DNA from 3 places in the Novosphingobium tardum genome. Region 3 is predicted to be linked to each of the others. Evidence: predicted binding sites of a transcription regulator. Region 3 holds the regulator's gene; each other region holds the start of a gene.

Region 1 (6,398 bases), 210 kb from region 3:
TCCAGTGGAGCGTGCCCTGCGGCGTGAGGATCGACCACTTCATGTTGGTGAAGCGGCGCACGAAGAATGCCGCGTTGGCGCGCAGGATATGATGCTCCGGCTCGAACCACGCGACGTAATGCTCGCTCCCGTCTTCCTCCTCTACTGCGCGGAACCGCACGAACGCCCGCATCTTGTGGATGTCGCGGCGCACGGTGCGCGCCAGTTCCCCGATCCTGCGGACATCCCCGTCAGCGGCATCCTCCATCGTCCGGGGATTGGCCTGCAGTCGCCACAGCAACCGGTAAAGCAAGGCCAACCGGTGCGGATCGCGGTGCAGAATGGCGCTTTGCGCAAGCTGCATGAAGGCGCGGGGAGCGCGCGGCTGCGGGGCATGGGCGGGAGGCGTGGGCAGGCGCTTCTCCGCCCCCGCAAACAGGTCGCCGCCTGATCCGCCAGGTTCGCTCCAGGCAACGCGGTCGGGCGGCACATCACCGCGCAGCAGGCGCCGTGCGTGATCGCGCCAGCCTTCGAAATCATCGGGCGCGGCGAGCGGCACGAGATAGGACGTGGCGATCCGCATGTCGCGAAACGGCGCGGTCATGCGGCGAACAGTTCAAGTTGCTCGCTGCGCGGCGGCGCCACCATCGTGCGCAGGTCCGCCCGGTCGGCCAGCAACGTCGGGCGCCAGTCGGCAGTGACGACGAACGGCCGCAGCTTGGCGATCGAGACGGTAAGGCGCGCGACGTCATCGAGGCGCAGGGTGCGGTGGCGGCGCGCGGCGATCAGCGCATTGACCGCACGCACCCCCAGCCCCGGCACGCGCAGCAGCATCTCGCGCGGCGCGCGGTTGAGATCGACCGGGAAGCGATCGCGGAACGCAAGGGCCCAAGCCAGCTTGGGATCGATATCGACCGGCAGCATTCCCGACACCGGGTCGGCCGCCTGCTGCACTTCGGCAGTGGTGTAGCCATAGAACCGCATCAACCAGTCCGATTGGTACAACCGGTGCTCGCGGATCAGCGGCGGACGCTTGAGCGGCAGCACCGCGCTGGCATCGGGGATCGGACTGAACGCCGAATAATAGACCCGGCGCAGGCCGAACTTGCCATAGAGCGTGCTCGCCTTGCCGACGATGTCGGCGTCGCTGGCGGCATCGGCGCCCACGATCATCTGGGTGGACTGGCCGGCAGGCGCGAATTGCGGCGCCGACCTGAACCGCTTGCGCGCGTCCTTGGCTTCCACGATCTCGCGCTTCAGGCCGGCCATTGCCCCGGCGATCTGGGGGGCCGACTTGTCGGGTGCGAGGCGCTTCAGCCCCGCGTCTGTCGGCAGTTCGACGTTGATCGACACGCGATCGGCATACAGCCCCGCTTGGGCGAGCAGTTCGGGATCGGCTTCGGGAATGGTCTTGAGGTGGATGTAACCGCGAAAATCGTGCTCTTCGCGCAGGATGCGGGCGACTTCGACCAGCTGCTCCATCGTGTGGTTCGACGATTTCACGATCCCCGAGGAGAGGAACAGCCCCTCGATATAATTGCGGCGATAGAAGCTGAGCGTCAGGTCGACCACTTCCTGCGGGGTGAACCGCGCCCGCACCACGTTCGAGCTCTTGCGGTTGATGCAGTAATGGCAATCGAAGATGCAGTGATTGGTCAGCAGGATCTTGAGCAACGAGATACAGCGGCCGTCCGGGGCATAGGCATGACAGATGCCCATCCCTTCGGTCGAACCGATCCCCTTGCCGCCGACGCTGCTTTTCTTCGCGGTGCCCGACGAGGCGCACGAGGCATCGTACTTGGCGGCATCGGCCAGAATGCCGAGACGGTCGAGAATACTGGATTGAGCACTCATGCGTTCCTTATATGTTCTATTTCTCCGCCAGGCGAGTCCTTTTGTCCCAAGGGTTTGTTCGATCCGCTTGCCGGGCGGAACCGGACCATCCGCCGGGGGTTTGAAACCGGACGGGAAATTCAAGGACCACCGGCATGCCCCATATCGAAGCCCGCGACGGAACCCGTCTCTATGTGAAGACCTGGGGCGAAGGCGCTCCCGTGGTCCTCATCCACGGCTGGCCGCTTTCGGCCGATAGCTGGGATCCGCAGATGAATGCGCTCGCGGACGCGGGCTACAAGGCCATCGCCTATGACCGGCGCGGTTTCGGACGCTCGGATCAGCCCAGCCAGGGCAACGACTACAACACATATGCGGACGACCTGGCCGACGTCATGGCTGCCACCGGGGCGACCGACAATGTTGCGCTGGTGGGCTTCTCGATGGGTGGCGGCGAGATCGCCCGCTACATGTCGCGCCACGGCGGCAAGGGCGTGACCAAGGCCGCGCTAATCTCGTCGGTCGTGCCCTACATGCTTCAGACCGACGACAATCCCCACGGCGTGCCGCAGGCCACGTTCGACCAGATGTCGGAAGGCATGCTGAAGGATCACCGCAAGTTCTTCGCCAGCTTCTTCAAGGACTTTTTCGGCGTCGGCTTCGTCAGCCAGCCGGTGAGCGACGAGACGCTGGACTGGGCTTGGGGGGTCACGATGCAGGCCGGGCTGCGCCCGATCCTGCAGGCGGCGCAGGCATTCGCGACCACCGATTTCCGCCCAGACCTCGCCAGCTTCAATGTGCCGACGCTGGTGATCCACGGCACAGGCGACAAGACGGTGCCCATCGATGCGACGGGGCGCGTTGTGGCCAGCCAGGTCCCTTCGGCGAGCCTGATCGAATATGCCGGTGAGCCGCATGGCGTCTTCGCCACCCAGAGCGAGCGACTGACCCGAGACCTCCTGGACTTCCTCGACGGCAACGCCAACCGCAGCGCCTTTTCCGGCTTGGACGACGCGACCCCGCGCGAGCGGCAGGAGATCATCGACGAGGTGACGCGCGAATCGATGGCGGGTTCGGCCTCGCTCGCCTGATCCTGCAGGCCCTCGCACTCAGGCGCAGAGCCCTTGCATGAACCATTCCGGATTACCGCCACGGCCATCGCCCGCGATGCCGTGGCGGTAGATCCAGAACCTGCGGCCCATATCGTCCTCTACCCGGTAGTAATCGCGCAGCCGGGTGGTCGAGCGTTCGCGCCACCATTCGGGCGCGATCCGCTCCGGTCCTTCGGCGCGGGCGATCTCGTGGACTTCGCCGCGCCAGCGGAAGCGGCGCGGCAATCCGTCGGGCGTGGCATAGAGCACGGCGATGCTTTCCGCCCGATCCAGCATCTTGAGCGGGCGCGCATGGAACGCGAGCTGGCCCTGGCTGGGGCTCAGCGAGGCCAGCGGCGGCTGCCAGCGCTGGGCGCGTTCGGGCAGGTGGCTGGCATGAGCGACGGGGCGGCGCACGGCATCGGTGCCCAGGCGAGTCACGAGCCGGTCGACGAACGCGGCCAGACTGGTGCCGTGGCGTTCCGCTGCCGCCTCGAAATCGCGCTGGGCCAAGGCCAGCGGCTCGGTCCAGGCGGCGCGAAGTCGCACCAGTTCGATCCCGAAACCGGCATCCAGATCATCGAGGCGTGCCGCGAAGAGCCGGCAGATATGCGCCGGATCGCGTGCCGCCGCGGCAAGTTCGAGACGGCGGAAGAGGACATCACCGTCCACCTTCCACATGCCCAGCTCAAGCCTGCGCGCGCCCATTCCCGCACCTTCCAGCAGCCGCGCCATGTCTTCGGCCAGATCGGCCACCACCTGGTCGAGTAGCGGACGATGACGGATCGGCTCGAGCAGGCGGCGCTGGACCAGAGGGGCGGGACGATCAATCACCGGCAACAGCGGCTCGGGCACCTGTCCGACAAGCTGGTCCATCCGGACCAGAGGATTCGCGCCGGGCGAACGGCGATTGCGGAAACGACGCACCAGGGCATGGCGGGCCACGCCGTCCAGTTCGCCCAGGCGCTTCAGGCCCAGCCGGCGCAACAGCAGCAGGACATCGGCATCGAGGCGCAGCGCGGCAACCGGCAGGTCCGCGAGCCGCGCCACCGCATCGTCGTCCGTGCCAAGGATCGCCCGCTCAGGCCCATGATGGGCAAGCGCCCAGGCGGCGCCCGCGGTGGGTGCGATCGCCAGTCGCGCGGCAAGACCCCGGCCGGCGAGGCGGGCGGCCGCGTCGGCCAGCAGAGCGCCCTCGCCGCCGAACAGATGCGCGGCGCCGGTAATGTCGACGATCAGCCCGTCAGGCGGATCGATCGCGCTCCACGGTCCCCAGCGCTGCGCCCAGAGCGCCAGCGTTTCGAGAAAGGCGAGGTCGCCGGCGGGATCGGACGGATCGACCGCAAGTTGCGGACACAGCGTGCGGGCATCGGCCAGCATCATCCCGGGCATGGCACCGGCCAGTGTCCCGGCACGATTCACCGCATCGATCCGCGGCCCGTGCGCGGTCTCGGTGATCAGAGCGTGGGGCCGGTCCTCAGGGTAATCGCTTGCCCTGCCGATGGCGGGATCAGGCGCGCAGCGGGTGCGGCGCCAGCGGTCCATCGCCAGCGCCATGCACCAGATCGCCATGATCCGGCGCGGTGGCGGCGACGCAGGGCTCGGCGGCGAGGGCGTGGTCGTCATCGCGCAATATCCAGTGTCCGGGTTGATACGTATGCGCCCGGAACAATTCGGCGTTCCAGGCAGGGTTGCCGGGAGCCTGGGCATTCCATCGCGGGGGAACGGAAGGAGCAGCGCGCGCCTCCCACCGCATTCGTGCCGACCCCAGATCGCGGCGCGCATCCAACCGCACCAGCCACAGCGGCACGCCATGCTTTTCCGCCGCGAGCGACAGACGTCGCGAGGCAGTGAAATCGAGCGCGCGGGGATTGCCCGCGATCTCCCCGATCACGAAGGCAAGATCGCGGCAGCGCAACCCCTCTTCCAACGCGAACAGCGCATCGGCGCAGTTTTCCGCCGCAACGTGGACAAGGCGGTGGCGCAGCCCCGGCGGCAGTCCGTGGCGATAGGGACGCCCGCCCAGGCGAATGGCGGCGCGATCCTGCACCCACAGCCAGGGACGCTCGTCGGGCGTATCGGCCGCAGGATCTGTTGCCTGGGACCGCAGCGCATCTTGGGCCAAGGCCAGCGCCATCCCTGCCCCGCCAGCCTCGCGTCCCGCCGCGAAAATCTCGCCGTGACGGCAGGTATCCGCCCTTCCCGGATGCCATTGCGCATCGCTACCCCGCCGCGCCAAGGACGCAAAACCTTGGCCCACGGTCGGCTGGGCCCGTGCCAGCGGGATGGCAAGAGAGGTGGCGGTCATGACGAATCGACTCCTATGTTCTTATTATGTTCCCACACTCCTGCATTGGCAATCCGCTCGTGAACAAGGGGAACCAAACCCTTCACGCTCCCGTTCCATGCCCACCCCGCAAAAAACGAAGGTCCGATCCATGAAGTATTCCGAAGGCAAACCCGAAGAAATGAAGGAGAAGTTCTGGAAGGCGCTCGCCGACTCTCCCTTCGTCATGCTCCAGCTCGACGCCGACCCCGATTCCACGGCTCCGATGACCGCGCAGCTCGACAAGGATGCCAATCACGCCATCTGGTTCTTCACCTCGAAGGACAACCGCTTCGCCACGCTTGGCGCCGCCACGGCCAACTTCGAAAGCAAGGGGCATGACGTGTTCGCCCGCTTCTCCGGCACGCTGACCCAGGAGACGAGCCGCGAAAGGCTGGACAAGCAATGGAACAACTTCGTCGAGGCGTGGTTTCCCGGCGGCAAGGATGATCCCAACCTTCTGATGCTGCGCATGGACTTGGGCGATGCCTCGATCTGGGCCGGAGACCTCGGCCTGCTCGCCACCGCGAAGATGGCGCTGGGCATGAACGTGCGCGAAGAGGCAAAGGGTAGCTACGCCGAAACCGCGCTCTGAACCCCGCAGCAGCAAAAGAAAAGGGCCGCTCCCTCATCAGGAGCGGCCCTTCCTTTTGTTAAGTTCCGATCAGGCCTGGATGCCGCCCGGAGTGGGCGCCCCGGGCATCGGGGGAACCGGCTGCGGCGGAGCATCCGGATCGTCCTCGTGAACCTCGACCAGCCCGCGCCCGACATGGCTGTTGCGGCGACTGTAGGCGAAATAGACGACCAGACCGATCGCACCCCAGATTGGCAGAACCAGCATCGCATCGATCGGCAGCAGGAAGTAGAGCGCCACCGTGCCGACAATCGCCAGCGGGGCGACCAGCCACACCACCGGAGTTCGGAACGGACGATTGCGGCCCGGGTCGGTCCGCCGCATGATCAGGACCGCGATCGCCACCATCAGGAATGCGAACAGCGTACCCGAATTGGACACGTCGGCCAGCTTACCTACCGGAAAGAAGGCCGCGCCAACCGCCACGACGGCGCCGGTGATCGCGGTGACGATATACGGGGTCTTCCACTTCGGGTGGACCGTCGCGAGCTTTTCGGGAAGCAGCCCGTCACGCGCCATGACGAAGAAGATGCGC
Region 2 (6,398 bases), on a different contig from region 3:
GGCGAAGAGCTGCAGCCCTTCGGTGAAGCCGCCGAACATCGCCAGGGTGCGGGCGATGTCCTCGTCGCTGTCGACCCCGAACTGGGCAAGGTAATCGTGCTTGTCGCGCATTTCCTGGTATTCCAGGAACATGCCGTACTCGCTCTCGGGCATCCCGATGGTGTCGAGCAGATGGCTGTAGGCGGCGATGTGCACCGTCTCCATGTTGGAGAACGCGGCGAGCATCATCTTGATCTCGGTCGGCTTGAACACGCGGCCGTACTTGTCGTGGTAGCAATCCTGCACCTCGATGTCGGCCTGGGTGAAGAAGCGGAAGATCTGGGTGAGCAGGTTGCGCTCGTGCTCCGAGATCTTCTGCGCCCAGTCGCGGCAATCCTCGCCCAGCGGCACTTCCTCGGGCATCCAGTGGATCTGCTGCTGGCGCTTCCAGAACTCGTAGGCCCAGGGATATTCGAAGGGCTTGTAGGTCTTGCGGGCTTCGAGAAGAGACATCGGTTCAGTCCTGCTGCGTGAAAGGGGAAGATAGGGTCTGCGCGCGCGCCTGGGAAGCACGGGCGCGGGCGAAAGGCGTGGATTGCGAGGCGCGGCAAGTGCTTGTCCTGCCGCTGCGGTAACCATGGGAACGCACCCGCCGCGGCGGCGTTGAACAGGCAATCGGGACGGCCGCGCGCCGAGCCTTCGGGTCGCCAACATCGTCGCAATCGCCGACAGGAGTAATCCTATGCCGCAGGACTATCGTACGAGCCACGAGCCCGATGGCGTGCAGCGCCAGGAAGGGCCAGGCGAGCACAAGGCTCCCCACCCCGGCGAACAGGACACGTCCGCCGATCCCACGGCCGCGCCGCTTGCCCATCCCGACGCGGCGGGCGATGTTGATACCGCCCGCTGAGGGCGCCGCTTTCAAAGGAGAAGATGAATGGACGAGATTCGCGAGCACATGGAAGTCATCGGCGCCGACGGGGTTCACCTGGGCACCGTCGACGCTGTCGAGGATCACCGGATCAAGCTGACCAAGGCCGACAGCGGCATGGGCAGCCACGAAGGGCACCATCACTACATCAGCCGCGGCCTCGTCGCCGGGGTGGAAGGCGACAAGGTCCGCCTCAGCGCGACCGCGGCCAACGCCTACGGCATGGAAGAAGAACAATAGGGATTTCCCGCCCCCTTCGGGAAAAGGCGGCTTAACGCTGCCGGAAGGCGCTCCCCCGCTCGGCGGGGGGGCGTTTTTCTTTGCGCGAAAGGCGGGGGCGGCGCGCATCTATTTCCAGAACCAGCCCGGCTTCAGGCCTCGGTTCGCGCGGTTGCGCCACATCTGGATGTACATCCACAGCCCGGAGAACGCGAAGAAGATCAGCGAGAGGCCCGACAGGATCGAGATCGTCACGCCAAGCGGGCCGAAGCTCTCGCCCGAGTGAAGGTGGTGGAGCGTGCTCACGATGCTGCGCCCGTCGCCTGCCCTGGGCTTGGGCCGGCAGGTCATGTTGGCAGGGCAGACGAAGGCAGCAGGCGCGGCGGCGGGAGCGGCGCCGGTCATTGCCGCCGGGCTCTTCGTCGTGACGGAAAGCTCATCCTCGTCGTGGGCTTGCGCCGCCGGGACCACCGCCTGTTCGACGGCCGCCGCCTCGCTGCGCCCGCGTTCGACCGTCTCCTCCTCGAACCCGCCGCGCTGGACGATCGGCACGACCTGGCTGAGCACCCCGGTCACCGAGATCCACAGGAGGAACACGCCGAAGAAGACCACCAGCCAGCGATGCCATTTACGCATTGAGAAACTCCGTACAGTTGCGAATCGTTCGCAACCGGAAAGACGATCCACGCAGCGCTGGCAACCGCCGCGCGTGTCGCAATTTGTAAGCCCCCCGCTCCTTCATCGCCGCCCGCTCATCCCATCCGCTCATCTGCGCCTGCGTACCGCGGCCGCTCCGCCGCCGCCGAATGCGCCCGCGCCCAAGGCAAAGCCGAAGTCGTACCACCCGCCGTTGTTGGGCACCGCGTAGATCGCGATGGTCGGATCGAACAGCGAGCCGATGAACGAGAACAACACCACCCAGCCGTGGAACAGGCCGAGCAGGAAGCCGGGCGCGTGCGGCGCGACCGCTGCCGGGACCGCGTGCGCGCATCCGGCGAGCGCCAGCGCCGCCAGCGCGGCAGCCCCGGCGCGCACGCGGCTTACTGGCAGGCGAGGCATTCGTCGTAGTCGGTCGTCGGCAGCTCGTACTTGGCGGGCTCGGCGGTGTTGTCCGCCTCGACCCCGCCGGCGAACCCGGCGCGCTGAACCGACTTCGACCGCAGGTAGTAGAGCGACTTGATCCCCCGCTCCCACGCCTGGAAATGGAGCATCGCGAGGTCCCACTTGTCGACGTCGGCCGGGATGTAGAGGTTCAGGCTCTGCGCCTGGTCGATGTAGGGGGTGCGGTCGGCCGCGAATTCGAGCAGCCAGCGCTGGTCGATCTCGAAGCTGGTCTTGTACACCGCCTTCTCCTCGGGCGAGAGGAAGTCGAGGTGCTGCACCGATCCGCCATGCTCGAGGATCGAGTTCCACACGTTGGTGGAATCCTTGCTCTTGGCGGCGAGCAGCTTCTCCAGGTACGGGTTCTTGACCACGAAGCTGCCCGACAGCGTCTTGTGCGTGTAGATGTTGGCCGGGATCGGCTCGATGCACGCCGAAGTGCCGCCGCAGATGATGCTGATCGACGCGGTCGGTGCGATCGCCATCTTGCACGAGAACCGCTCCATCGCGCCGCGTTCCTCGGCGTCGGGGCAGGCCCCGCGCTCCTGCGCCAGGACCATCGAGGCCTCGTTGGCGCCGGCGGCGATGTGGCGGAACATCTTGAGGTTCCACGCCTTGGCCATCGCGCTTTCGAAGGCGATCCCCTTGGCCTGGAGGAACGAGTGGTAGCCCATCACGCCCATCCCGACCGAGCGTTCGCGCATCGCCGAATACTTGGCCCGCGCCATCTCGTCGGGCGCGCGGTCGATGTAGTCCTGCAGCACGTTGTCGAGGAAGCGCATCACGTCCTCGATGAAGCGCTTGTCGCCGTTCCACTCGTCCCAGGTCTCGAGATTGAGCGACGACAGGCAGCAGACCGCGGTGCGGTCGTTGCCGAGGTGGTCGCGGCCCGTGGGCAGCGTGATTTCCGAGCACAGGTTCGAGGTCGAGACCTTCAGCCCCAGCTCGCGGTGATGCTTGGGCATCATCCGGTTCACGGTGTCGGAGAAGACGATGTAGGGCTCGCCCGTCGCCAGCCGGGTCTCGACCAGCTTCTGGAACAGGCTGCGCGCATCGACCGTGCCGCGGACCGAACCGTCCTTGGGGCTGCGCAGATGGAACTCGGCCCCGTCGCGCACGGCCTCCATGAATTCGTCGGTCAGCAACACCCCGTGGTGGAGGTTGAGCGCCTTGCGGTTGAAGTCGCCCGACGGCTTGCGGATCTCGAGGAACTCCTCAATTTCGGGATGCGCGACGTCGAGATAGACCGCCGCCGAGCCGCGCCGCAGCGAGCCCTGCGAGATCGCCAGGGTCAGCGAATCCATGACCCGTACGAACGGGATGATGCCGCTGGTCTTGCCGTTGAGGCCGACGCTTTCGCCGATCCCGCGGACCTTGCCCCAGTAGGTGCCGATGCCGCCGCCGCGGCTGGCCAGCCACACGTTCTCGTTCCACGTGCCGACGATGCCCTCGAGGCTGTCGTCGACCGAGTTGAGGTAGCAGCTGATCGGCAGCCCGCGCCCGGTGCCGCCGTTCGACAGGACCGGCGTGGCGGGCATGAACCACAGCTTCGAAATGTAGTCGTACAGCCGCTGCGCGTGTTCGGCGTCGTCGGCATAGGCATCGGCGACGCGGGCGAAGAGATCCTGGTTGGTCTCTCCCGGCAGCAGGTAGCGATCCTCGAGCGTGTCCTTGCCGAAGTCGGTCAGGAGCGCGTCGCGCGATTCATCGGTGACCACCGCGAACCGGCGCGCGTTGATGGTCTTGCTGTCGCTGACCGGCGCGGCGGTCCCGGCCGCCGCCAGCACGGCCCCGGCCATCGCCTCGACCAGCGCGGCGCTGCCCGCGTCGCTTTCGCTGCTTGCCCTGTCCATCGTCATTGCCGCCTGCTTTCCCGTAGTGGCGGGACGCGCCTCGGGCGCGGTGCCACCGGTCGTGTCGCCTTCGATGGTCGCCAACATGTCCTGCATCACAGCGCCATCGTCCCCGCTTCTGAAATCCATCGTGTCAGCCCCCTGGCGTGCGCCCGAACCGGGCCGGCACGCTATCGATCGTCGTTCGCCGCGGCTTCCGGGGAGTTCCCCATGTTCCGCATCTGTTCGAATCGGAAGGCAAGCGCCCATCCTATCGCAACGGTCCGTCCCACGGGGAAAAACTTTTCCCCAGAACCTGGTGGCCGAGGCGCTCCGCCGCTCTGCCGGCGACGGTCGCACGAACGGGCCCGCACAAATGCGCGGTTTCAACCTTTCACAAGGTGTTGAGGTGCCCCCTGCAACCCGACCACTACCTATAGTGCCTCAAGCGAATTTCGACGCAAGAGGGTAAAGCCGTGAATAACCACACCATTCGTCGCACGTGCGATTCGCTTTGGCGCACCACGGCCCGCGTTGCAGTGCAGCGACGCGTGGACCACGCGGACCTTTCGCGCTGCGCAAGAGCGAAGTGGCCCCGGCAAAATATTTTTCAATCCTGTGACACCGCGGTGGATAAATCGTCCGACTTGATCCGAGTTGCCTCGGTCGGGGCCCGAGCGCACACTCATGCTCCGATCGACGGAGGGCGATGATGGACGGTGGAGGGGGCGAGCGGCCGCGGCCGCGAATCGTTGAGGCGACGAACGGCGACGTGGCGGCCATGGCGGCGACGCTTTCGGCCGCGTTCATGGACGATCCGGCGCTGAGCTGGATCATCCCCGATGCGGCCGAGCGGGCGCGACGCTTCGCCCGGTTCTTTCCACTGATTGTCCGCTCCGACATGGCCGCGGGCAGCGCGCTGCGCTCTCCCGGCGGCGAGGTCGTCACCTTGTGGCGCGAGCCCGATCGGGTCAGCGAAACCGTGTGGGAGACGCTGCGCGAACTTCCCGCGTTCGCGCTGGCGCTGGGCCGGCGGGTAGGGCGCGGGCTCAAGGTCAGCAACGCGATGGAGGCGCATTACCCACGCGGCTTTCCTTACTATTACCTTCATTTCGCCGGCGTCGCCCCCGCGTTCCAGGGGCAGGGCTGGGGCGGTACCGCGATCCGCGCCGGGCTCGAGCGCGCCGCCGCCCGCGGCCTGCCGGTGCACCTCGAGACTGCGACGCGCGAGAACGTGACGATTTACGAACGGCTCGGCTTCACGGTGACCTGCGAATACGACGTGCCCGGCGGCGGTCCTCATTTCTGGGGGATGCTGCGCCCGGCGGGCTGAGCGGCCCCGGCAGGTCCGGGCTGGCTTGCATGGCGCGCGGGTTGGCGGCACACCTTGCCGCATTCGGCCGGACAGTCGCCGGCGGTCAAGGGAGTTCCACATGATCAATATCATCGGCGCCATCGTTTCCGGTCTCGTCGTCGGGATCCTGGCGCGGTTCTTCTACCCGGGTGCGGTCAACATCGGCTGGATCTGGACCGTGGGCCTCGGCATCGCCGGCTCGCTTCTCGCCGGGCTCATCACCGCCCGCGGCGCCCCCGGATTTCACCGAGCCGGCTGTCTTGCCTCGATCATCGGGGCGATGGCGCTGATCCTGATCGGTCGCCTGCTCGGCTGGGGTCTCTGACCGCTCAGACGTAAAGCTCCAGCGCCAGCAGGGTCAGCGCGGCGGCAAGGGCGATCCACACCACCGGCAGCGGACATGAGAACGCACCGGCGGGCAGGGGATCGCCCCGCAGCTTGATCCGCAGCAGAGCGATGTCGATCCCCGCGAAGACCAGCAGTGTCCCGCGTGAGGCAAGGTCGGCAAGCCCGCCCAGGGGCACCGCCAGCGCAAGGACGAGGATCATCGCGACCGCGACCGCGGTGGCGACGTGCGGCGTCGCGGTGCGCGGGTCGACCCGCGCCAGCGGGCGGGGCAGATCGCCCAGCGTCGCCATGCCATAGAGCACGCGGGCGATCATGATGACGTGGACCACGATGCCGTTGAGCGTGGCGACGACGGCGATCGCGCTCATCGTAACCAGCGGCAGCCCGGTCAGGCGCTGGAACACCAGTGCCAGCGGCGCGTCGGAGGCGGCCAGTTGCGCGGGCGGCACCGCGACGACCGCGATCCACACGACGAGGACATAGAGCAGCCCGGTCACCCCCAGGGTGATGAACAGCGCGCGCGGCAGCGTGCGCGACGGTTCCTTCATCTCCTCGCCCACGTTGACGAGATGCTCGAACCCGATGAAGGCGAAGACCGCGACCAGCGCGGTGGCGCCGATCCCGCGCCAGGCGG
Region 3 (6,398 bases):
TCGCGCGATGGTTCCTTTCTCTTAAGGCGATGGCCACCGACGCCGCCGCCCTTCCTTCAAAGCCGGCCCCGTGGCCAGACGATGCTGCGCGGCCTTGGCGCGGATGGCGCGGGTTGTCCAGATTGGCCGCTATCGGATTGGCCCGAGCGGATGATTTTCTCGACGGCCGCCCGTTCGAAAGGGGGCTGTGGCTTCCGGTCGCATTTGCCTGCGGGATCGCCGCATGGTTCAGGCTCGATGGCCCGTGGCAGTGGGCGGCGCTGCTGCTCGCCTGCGGTGGTGTTGCGCTTGGGACGGCCGCGCTCCTGCCGCGAGAGGGTGGCACACCGCACCTGCGCACTGCGATACTGGCGCTGTCGCTAATGGTCGCGGCCGGCTGCGCGACCGTGTGGGTGAAGTCGGAACTGTTCGGCGAACCGCCGATCGCCCGGCCACTCGTCGTCGATTTGACCGGTCGCATCGTCGATCGCGAGATGCGGGGCGCCGAGGGCCGTGTCCGCGTGCTGCTCGACGCCCGCTGGGCAGGCGGCGAGGGCGCTCGACGTGTCCGGGTGAACCTGCCGCTGAAGTTCGATGCGCCGGAGTTGACCGAAGGAGCCGTCGTACGGCTGCGTGCACGGCTGATGCCGCCGGCGCCCCCGGATGCTGCCGGGGGCGTACGATTTCGCCAGGACCGCATGGTTCGGCGGAATTGCCGCAACGGGCAGCGCGCTGGGGCACGCGACGGTCGTATCGCCGGCCCACGGTGGAGGTGCGGTCCGCCAGGCCCAGCATGCGCTCTCCGATCACGTCCGCTCACGGCTCGACGGCTCTCCTGGGGCCATCGCCGCGGCCTTCGCCAGCGGCGACCGGGGTGCCATTGCCGCCGACGACGACCAGGCGATGCGCGACGCGGGCCTGACGCACCTGCTTTCGATCAGCGGCCTCCACGTCAGCGCGGTCGTCGCCGCCACCTACTTGCTTGCGATGAGCATACTCGCGCTCTGGCCCTGGCTAGCCCTGCGAGTGCGCCTGCCGCTTGTGGCCGCCGCCGCGGGCGCACTCGCCGGCATCGCCTATACGATCCTGACCGGCGCTGAGGTACCGACGGTGCGGTCATGCATCGGTGCGGTCCTCTTCCTTGTCGCTCTCGCACTCGGCCGCGATCCGCTGAGCTTGCGGATGGTTGCGGTCGGGGCGCTGTTCGTGATGGTCTTCTGGCCCGAGGCGGTCGTCGGCCCCAGCTTTCAGATGAGCTTCGGTGCGGTCATTGCGATCGTGGCGCTTCATGGTGCCGAACCGGTCAGGCGGTTCCTTGCGCTGAGGGAGGAAACCTGGGTCGCGCGCTTGATTCGCCAGTTGGCCATGCTGCTGTCCACGGGCGTAGTGATCGAACTCGCCCTGCTGCCGATCGGGCTGTTCCATTTTCATCGCGCGGGCGTCTACGGCGCGCTCGCCAATGTGATCGCCATTCCGCTGACGACTTTCGGCAGCATGCCGCTGATTGCCCTAGGCCTGCTTCTCGATTCGATCGGAGCGGGGGCGCCGGCCTGGTGGCTCGCCGGAAAGTCGCTCGAGGGACTGCTCGCACTGGCGCACTGGACAGCAGCGCAGCCCGGCGCGGTTCGCTTCATGCCCGCCATGGGTAACGGCACCTTTGCGCTGTTCCTGGCGGGATCCCTGTGGCTGGCGCTGTGGACGGGGCGGGTGCGGCTGCTTGGATTCGCTCCGATCGCCGTCGCTTCCGTTGCCCTGGCGGCGGTGCCGACGCCCGACCTCCTGATTTCGGGCGATGGCCGCAATGTCGGCATAACCGTCGGGCATGATCGGCTGGTCGTCTTACGCGAGGGCAGGAGCACCTTCGCCAGCGACTCCCTGCGGGAGCTTGCCGGGCTGGACGGGGACACCGTCGTTATCGACGATTGGCCCGGCGCGCGCTGCACGCCCGATTTCTGTTCCATCGTGCTGGAACGCGGCAGCGCGGGGCACGTGATCCTCGTGGGAAGAGGGCGCGATCGCGTGGACGAAATGGCGCTCGCCGCCGCCTGCGAGCGCTCGGACATCGTCGTCAGCGAGCGCTGGCTACCGCGCAGTTGCAGGCCGCGCATGCTCAAGGCCGATCGGACCTTGCTGACGCGGACAGGCGGTCTGTCAGTCGACCTCGAAAGCAGGTCGGTGCGCACGGTGAGCGAGGACCAGGGCCATCACGGCTGGTACCGGCGGGAAGAGCTGCGACCGCGTTACCGGCGCGGCGGCGCCCCCGCAGTCATCCCCACGGCTGCAACCTGAGCGTCAGTCCCGCCGGGCGGAAACTCTTGGGGACGATCAATGATAGCGGCGCAGCAGTCCTGCGAGCTTGCCCTGAACCTCGACCTCGCCGGGCCGGTAGATCTGCGGCTCGTATGCGGCGTTGGCGGGATCCAGACGCACCATGCCGTCCTCGCGGCGGAGGTACTTGAGCGTGGCTTCCTCGCCGCGCACCAGCGCCACCACGATCTCGCCGTCGCGTGCCGTGTTCGTACGCCGGACAAGCGCGAAATCGCCATCGAGAATGCCAGCTTCGACCATCGAATCTCCGGAGACCTCGAGCGCGTAATGCTCGCCCGCACCAAGCAGGGCGGCGGGAACGGGGAGTGTCGACTGACCTTCGAGCGCCTCGATCGGCATGCCCGCGGCAATTCGGCCATGAAGTGGAAGCTCGATCACGTCGTTGGCCGGTGTTCGCGTCATCGGCGCCTGCGGTCGCAGCGGGGTAACGTTTTCAGCAAGCACGGGAGCAGGGCGCGCAGGCTTTGCCACCGCACCCTCGGGCTGGCGGATGACTTCGAGCGCGCGGGCGCGGTTAGGCAGACGGCGGATGAACCCGCGTTCCTCCAGCGCCGAAATGAGGCGGTGAACGCCGGATTTGGACTTGAGGTCGAGCGCCTCCTTCATCTCCTCGAACGAGGGGGAAATGCCGCTTTCCTCCAGCCGGTTCTGGATAAAGCTGATCAGCTCATGCTGCTTGCGGGTAAGCATGGCCCAAATCCTTTGCCTGAAAGTTCGACGAAACGCGAACGGACGCGGAACAATTAGGCAACGTTGGTTAATCAGTCAAGCGATTGCGCCATTTTCGAGCAGATGGATAAAAACGGTGTCCCCGGGCTCTACCGACGCGTCGCCGGGCTCGCGCACAATAAGGGCATTGGCCGCTGCCAGCGCTGCAAGCGCGCCGCTGTCCTGGGTTCTGACTGGCGCCACGGTGTTACCGTCCCATTTTGCTCGCAGGTATTCGGCGCGTACCCCCGCCTTCGGCAGCGGCGATTCAAGCCGCGCGGGAATGACACGGGGCGAGGGATCGAGCGCGCCAAGCACATGGCGAACCAGCGGCAGGAGAAAAAGGTAGGCGGTCACGTAGGCCGAGGCTGGGTTTCCGGGAAGGCCGAGGATGACCTGCTTGCCCTGCGTCGCCACGAGCAGGGGCTTGCCGGGCTTGACCGCAACGCGCCAGAAATCGAGCTTCGCGCCGACGTTCTCGAGCGCTGGCCGCACAAGGTCGTGCTCGCCCACGGATGCTCCGCCACTCGTGACGATGATGTCGGCGCTCGACGCGGCTCCGATTGCATTCGCGAGCGCATCGATACTGTCGGGCAGAGGTCCGACCCGCTCGACTTCGCACGGGAGCGGGGCAAGCATTGCGGCAAGCATCGGCCCATTGGACGCGTAGATCTGGCCTCGTTCGGGTTCGCATCCCGCCGCGCAGAGCTCGTCGCCACTGTCGATCAGAACGATCCGGGGCGGACGGCGCACGGGAAGATGGGTGTGCCCGGCAGAGAGGGCGAGCGCGATCTGGGCGGGGCCAATCCTTGTCCCCGGCTCCAGGACCGTGTCGCCAATGGCGAAGTCGGACCCTGCCTGCCGAACGTACCGTGTCCGCGGGCTTGGCGGCGAGCCGGACAATTCCACCCGATCGCCGGAGCAGTCGCAATCTTCCTTGATCACGACTGCGTCAGCGCCCTGTGGAAGCAGCGCGCCGGTTGAAATGCGTGCCGCCTCTCCGCTGCCGAGCGGCCGGTCGAGTGGGCGGCCCGCAGCGCTTTCCCCGACGAGCCGCCAAGGTCCTTCGATTTCCGCGGCCCTCACGGCGAACCCATCCATCGACGACGTGTCGCCTTCGGGACGCGTGACCCGGCTTTTGAGATGGTGAGTGAGAAAGTATCCGCTTGCCTCTGCGGTAGCGAGATTTTCCGGCGGCAGCGGGGCCGCGAGGGAAAGCAGCCGCGCCCTGGCTTCGGCGACCGGGAGCAGGGTGTTCAAGCCGGATCCCGCAACGGCGCGACCCAATCGCCGGACTTCCCGCCTCGCTTCTCCAGGAGGCGAACGTCGCCGATCACCATCGCCTTGTCGAGCGCCTTGGCCATGTCGTAGATCGTCAACAGCGCAACAGACACTGCCGTCATCGCTTCCATCTCGACCCCCGTTCGCCCGCTGAGCGAGGCTTCCGCGGTTACGTCGATCCCATCCCCGGCAAACGCGAAGTTCACTGCGACCGAGTCGAGTGCGAGTGGGTGGCAGAGCGGGATGAGGTCGGCGGTCCTTTTCGCGGCCATGATGCCGGCAATACGGGCTGCGGCGAGGACATCGCCCTTCGGCATATCGCCCGAGCGTATGGCGTGCAGGGCCGCAGCGTTCATCGTGATCCGGCCGCCAGCGCGCGCTGTCCTGCGCGTTTCTCCCTTGCCGCCCACGTCGACCATTCTCGCGTGTCCGTCAGCGTCGAGGTGCGTGAGTTCAGCCATTGATCAGCGATTTGGTCGCAGCAGTCACGTCTGCCTGACGCATCAGGCTTTCCCCGACGAGAAAGGACCGAACGCCGCTTTTCGCGAGGCGCTGGAGGTCGGCATGCGTCGAAATGCCGCTCTCACCGACCAGATGCGCACCCTTGGGCGCAAGCGGAGCAAGCCGCGCCGTCGTCGCAAGATCGGTGCGAAAGCTGCGCAGATCCCGGTTGTTAATGCCGATCAGCCGCGATTTGAGGCGGCTGGCCCGTTCCAGCTCGGCTTCGTCGTGGACCTCGACGAGAACATCCATCTTCCACCGGCGAGCGGCGTCCTCGATCTCGGCCATCGCACTGTCTTCCAGCGCGGCGACGATGATGAGGATCGCGTCGGCGCCGATGGCGCGCGATTCAAGGACCTGCCACGGATCGACCATGAAATCCTTGCGCAATATCGGAAGCGAGACGGCATGCCGCGCGGCGATCAGATAATCTTCGTGCCCCTGAAAATACGGCGCGTCGGTGAGGACTGACAGGCAGGCTGCACCGCCCAGCGCGTAATCGTGCGCGTGACGCTCCGGATGAAAATCTTCGCGGATCAACCCCTTGGAGGGGGAAGCTTTCTTGATTTCGGCAATAAGACCGAAGCCGTCGCGTGCAGCGCGGCCGAGCGCGTCGGCAAAGCCCCGTGGACGAATTTGGGCCTGTGCCAGCGTTTCCAGTTCGCGCAAAGGTTCGCGCCGCTTGCGGGCGGCGACCTCAAGGCGCTTCGACGCGACGATCTCGGCAAGTTTGTCGGTCATCCGGCTTGCGATACTGCCCTAGTTGACCGTGGCAATCCAGCAATCGAGCAAGGCTTTCGCGAGCCCCTTGTCGATTGCCTCGGCCGCTTCCTCGACGCCTTCCTCCCAGCCCGAAACTTCGCCGGCGATCTGCAGGGCCGCAGCCGCATTGAACAGTACCGCATCGCGATAAGGCCCGGGCGTACCAAGCAGCAGGGCGCGCAGCGCCGCGGCGTTGTGAACCGCATCGCCGCCGCGGATCGCTTCGACCGGGGCATGCGCCAGCCCGGCCTGCGCCGCATCGACCCGATGCATCTCGAAATCGTTACCCAGGACCTCGGCGATCTCGTTGCCGCCGGCGAGGCTCAATTCGTCGAGGCCTTCGTCTCCCGAAACGATCATCGAGCGGCCGGTGCCCAAGCGGGCGAGCGCCCCCGCATAGATCGGGACATAAGCGGGGCGGGCGATGCCGATCAGTTGCTTTCCCACGCGCGCAGGGTTGGCGAGCGGGCCCATCAGATTGAAGATCGTGCGCTGCCCGATGGCCTTGCGGATAGGTTGAATACGCCGCATCGCCGGATGGTGGTTGGAGGCGAAAAGGAAGCAAATTCCTATTTCTCCCAACGTTTTATCGGCTGTTCTTCCGGCTTTTTCCATGTCGAGGCCCAACACCTCCAGCGTATCGGCCGCACCCGCCTTAGACGATGCGGCACGATTGCCATGCTTGGCCACCGGAACCCCGCACGCCGCGACGACAAGCGATACCGCGGTCGACACGTTCAAGGTGTGGTGGCCGTCGCCGCCCGTGCCGCAGACGTCGATCGCATTCGGGGGCGCGTCGATCGGCAACATGCGGGCGCGCAGCGCCCGGGCAGCTCCGG

What was found. Region 3 encodes LexA, which represses DNA repair genes until DNA is damaged. Its sites were predicted from a motif close to GTTCCNCNCTTGTTCT; they were not measured.
Region 1: the regulator LexA is predicted to act here: its motif matches at 1,836-1,851, upstream of ACFO0A_RS09530 (putative DNA modification/repair radical SAM protein).
Region 2: the regulator LexA is predicted to act here: its motif matches at 4,296-4,311, upstream of ACFO0A_RS03605 (ribonucleoside-diphosphate reductase subunit alpha).

The regions. Positions count from the first base shown of each region.
Region 1 covers NZ_JBHSDR010000006.1:320,861-327,258, forward strand. The annotation lists gene ACFO0A_RS09525 (UdgX family uracil-DNA binding protein) at 1-583, opposite strand, end outside; gene ACFO0A_RS09530 (putative DNA modification/repair radical SAM protein) at 580-1,833, opposite strand; gene ACFO0A_RS09535 (alpha/beta fold hydrolase) at 1,968-2,903, shown strand; gene ACFO0A_RS09540 (DUF6504 family protein) at 2,922-4,475, opposite strand; gene ACFO0A_RS09545 (hypothetical protein) at 4,414-5,211, opposite strand; gene ACFO0A_RS09550 (pyridoxamine 5'-phosphate oxidase family protein) at 5,342-5,824, shown strand; gene ACFO0A_RS09555 (amino acid permease) at 5,894-6,398, opposite strand, start outside.
Region 2 covers NZ_JBHSDR010000003.1:702,543-708,940, forward strand. The annotation lists gene ACFO0A_RS03580 (ribonucleotide-diphosphate reductase subunit beta) at 1-492, opposite strand, end outside; gene ACFO0A_RS03585 (hypothetical protein) at 722-889, shown strand; gene ACFO0A_RS03590 (DUF2171 domain-containing protein) at 917-1,150, shown strand; gene ACFO0A_RS03595 (PepSY domain-containing protein) at 1,259-1,765, opposite strand; gene ACFO0A_RS03600 (hypothetical protein) at 1,895-2,188, opposite strand; gene ACFO0A_RS03605 (ribonucleoside-diphosphate reductase subunit alpha) at 2,170-4,089, opposite strand; gene ACFO0A_RS03610 (GNAT family N-acetyltransferase) at 4,772-5,395, shown strand; gene ACFO0A_RS03615 (GlsB/YeaQ/YmgE family stress response membrane protein) at 5,496-5,741, shown strand; gene ACFO0A_RS03620 (APC family permease) at 5,746-6,398, opposite strand, start outside.
Region 3 covers NZ_JBHSDR010000006.1:533,728-540,125, reverse strand. The annotation lists gene gltX (glutamate--tRNA ligase) at 1-1, opposite strand, end outside; partial or broken gene ACFO0A_RS10560 (hypothetical protein) at 1-611, shown strand, start outside; gene ACFO0A_RS10555 (ComEC/Rec2 family competence protein) at 643-2,268, shown strand; gene lexA (transcriptional repressor LexA) at 2,305-2,997, opposite strand; gene ACFO0A_RS10545 (molybdopterin molybdotransferase MoeA) at 3,073-4,275, opposite strand; gene moaC (cyclic pyranopterin monophosphate synthase MoaC) at 4,272-4,757, opposite strand; gene trpC (indole-3-glycerol phosphate synthase TrpC) at 4,750-5,538, opposite strand; gene trpD (anthranilate phosphoribosyltransferase) at 5,557-6,398, opposite strand, start outside.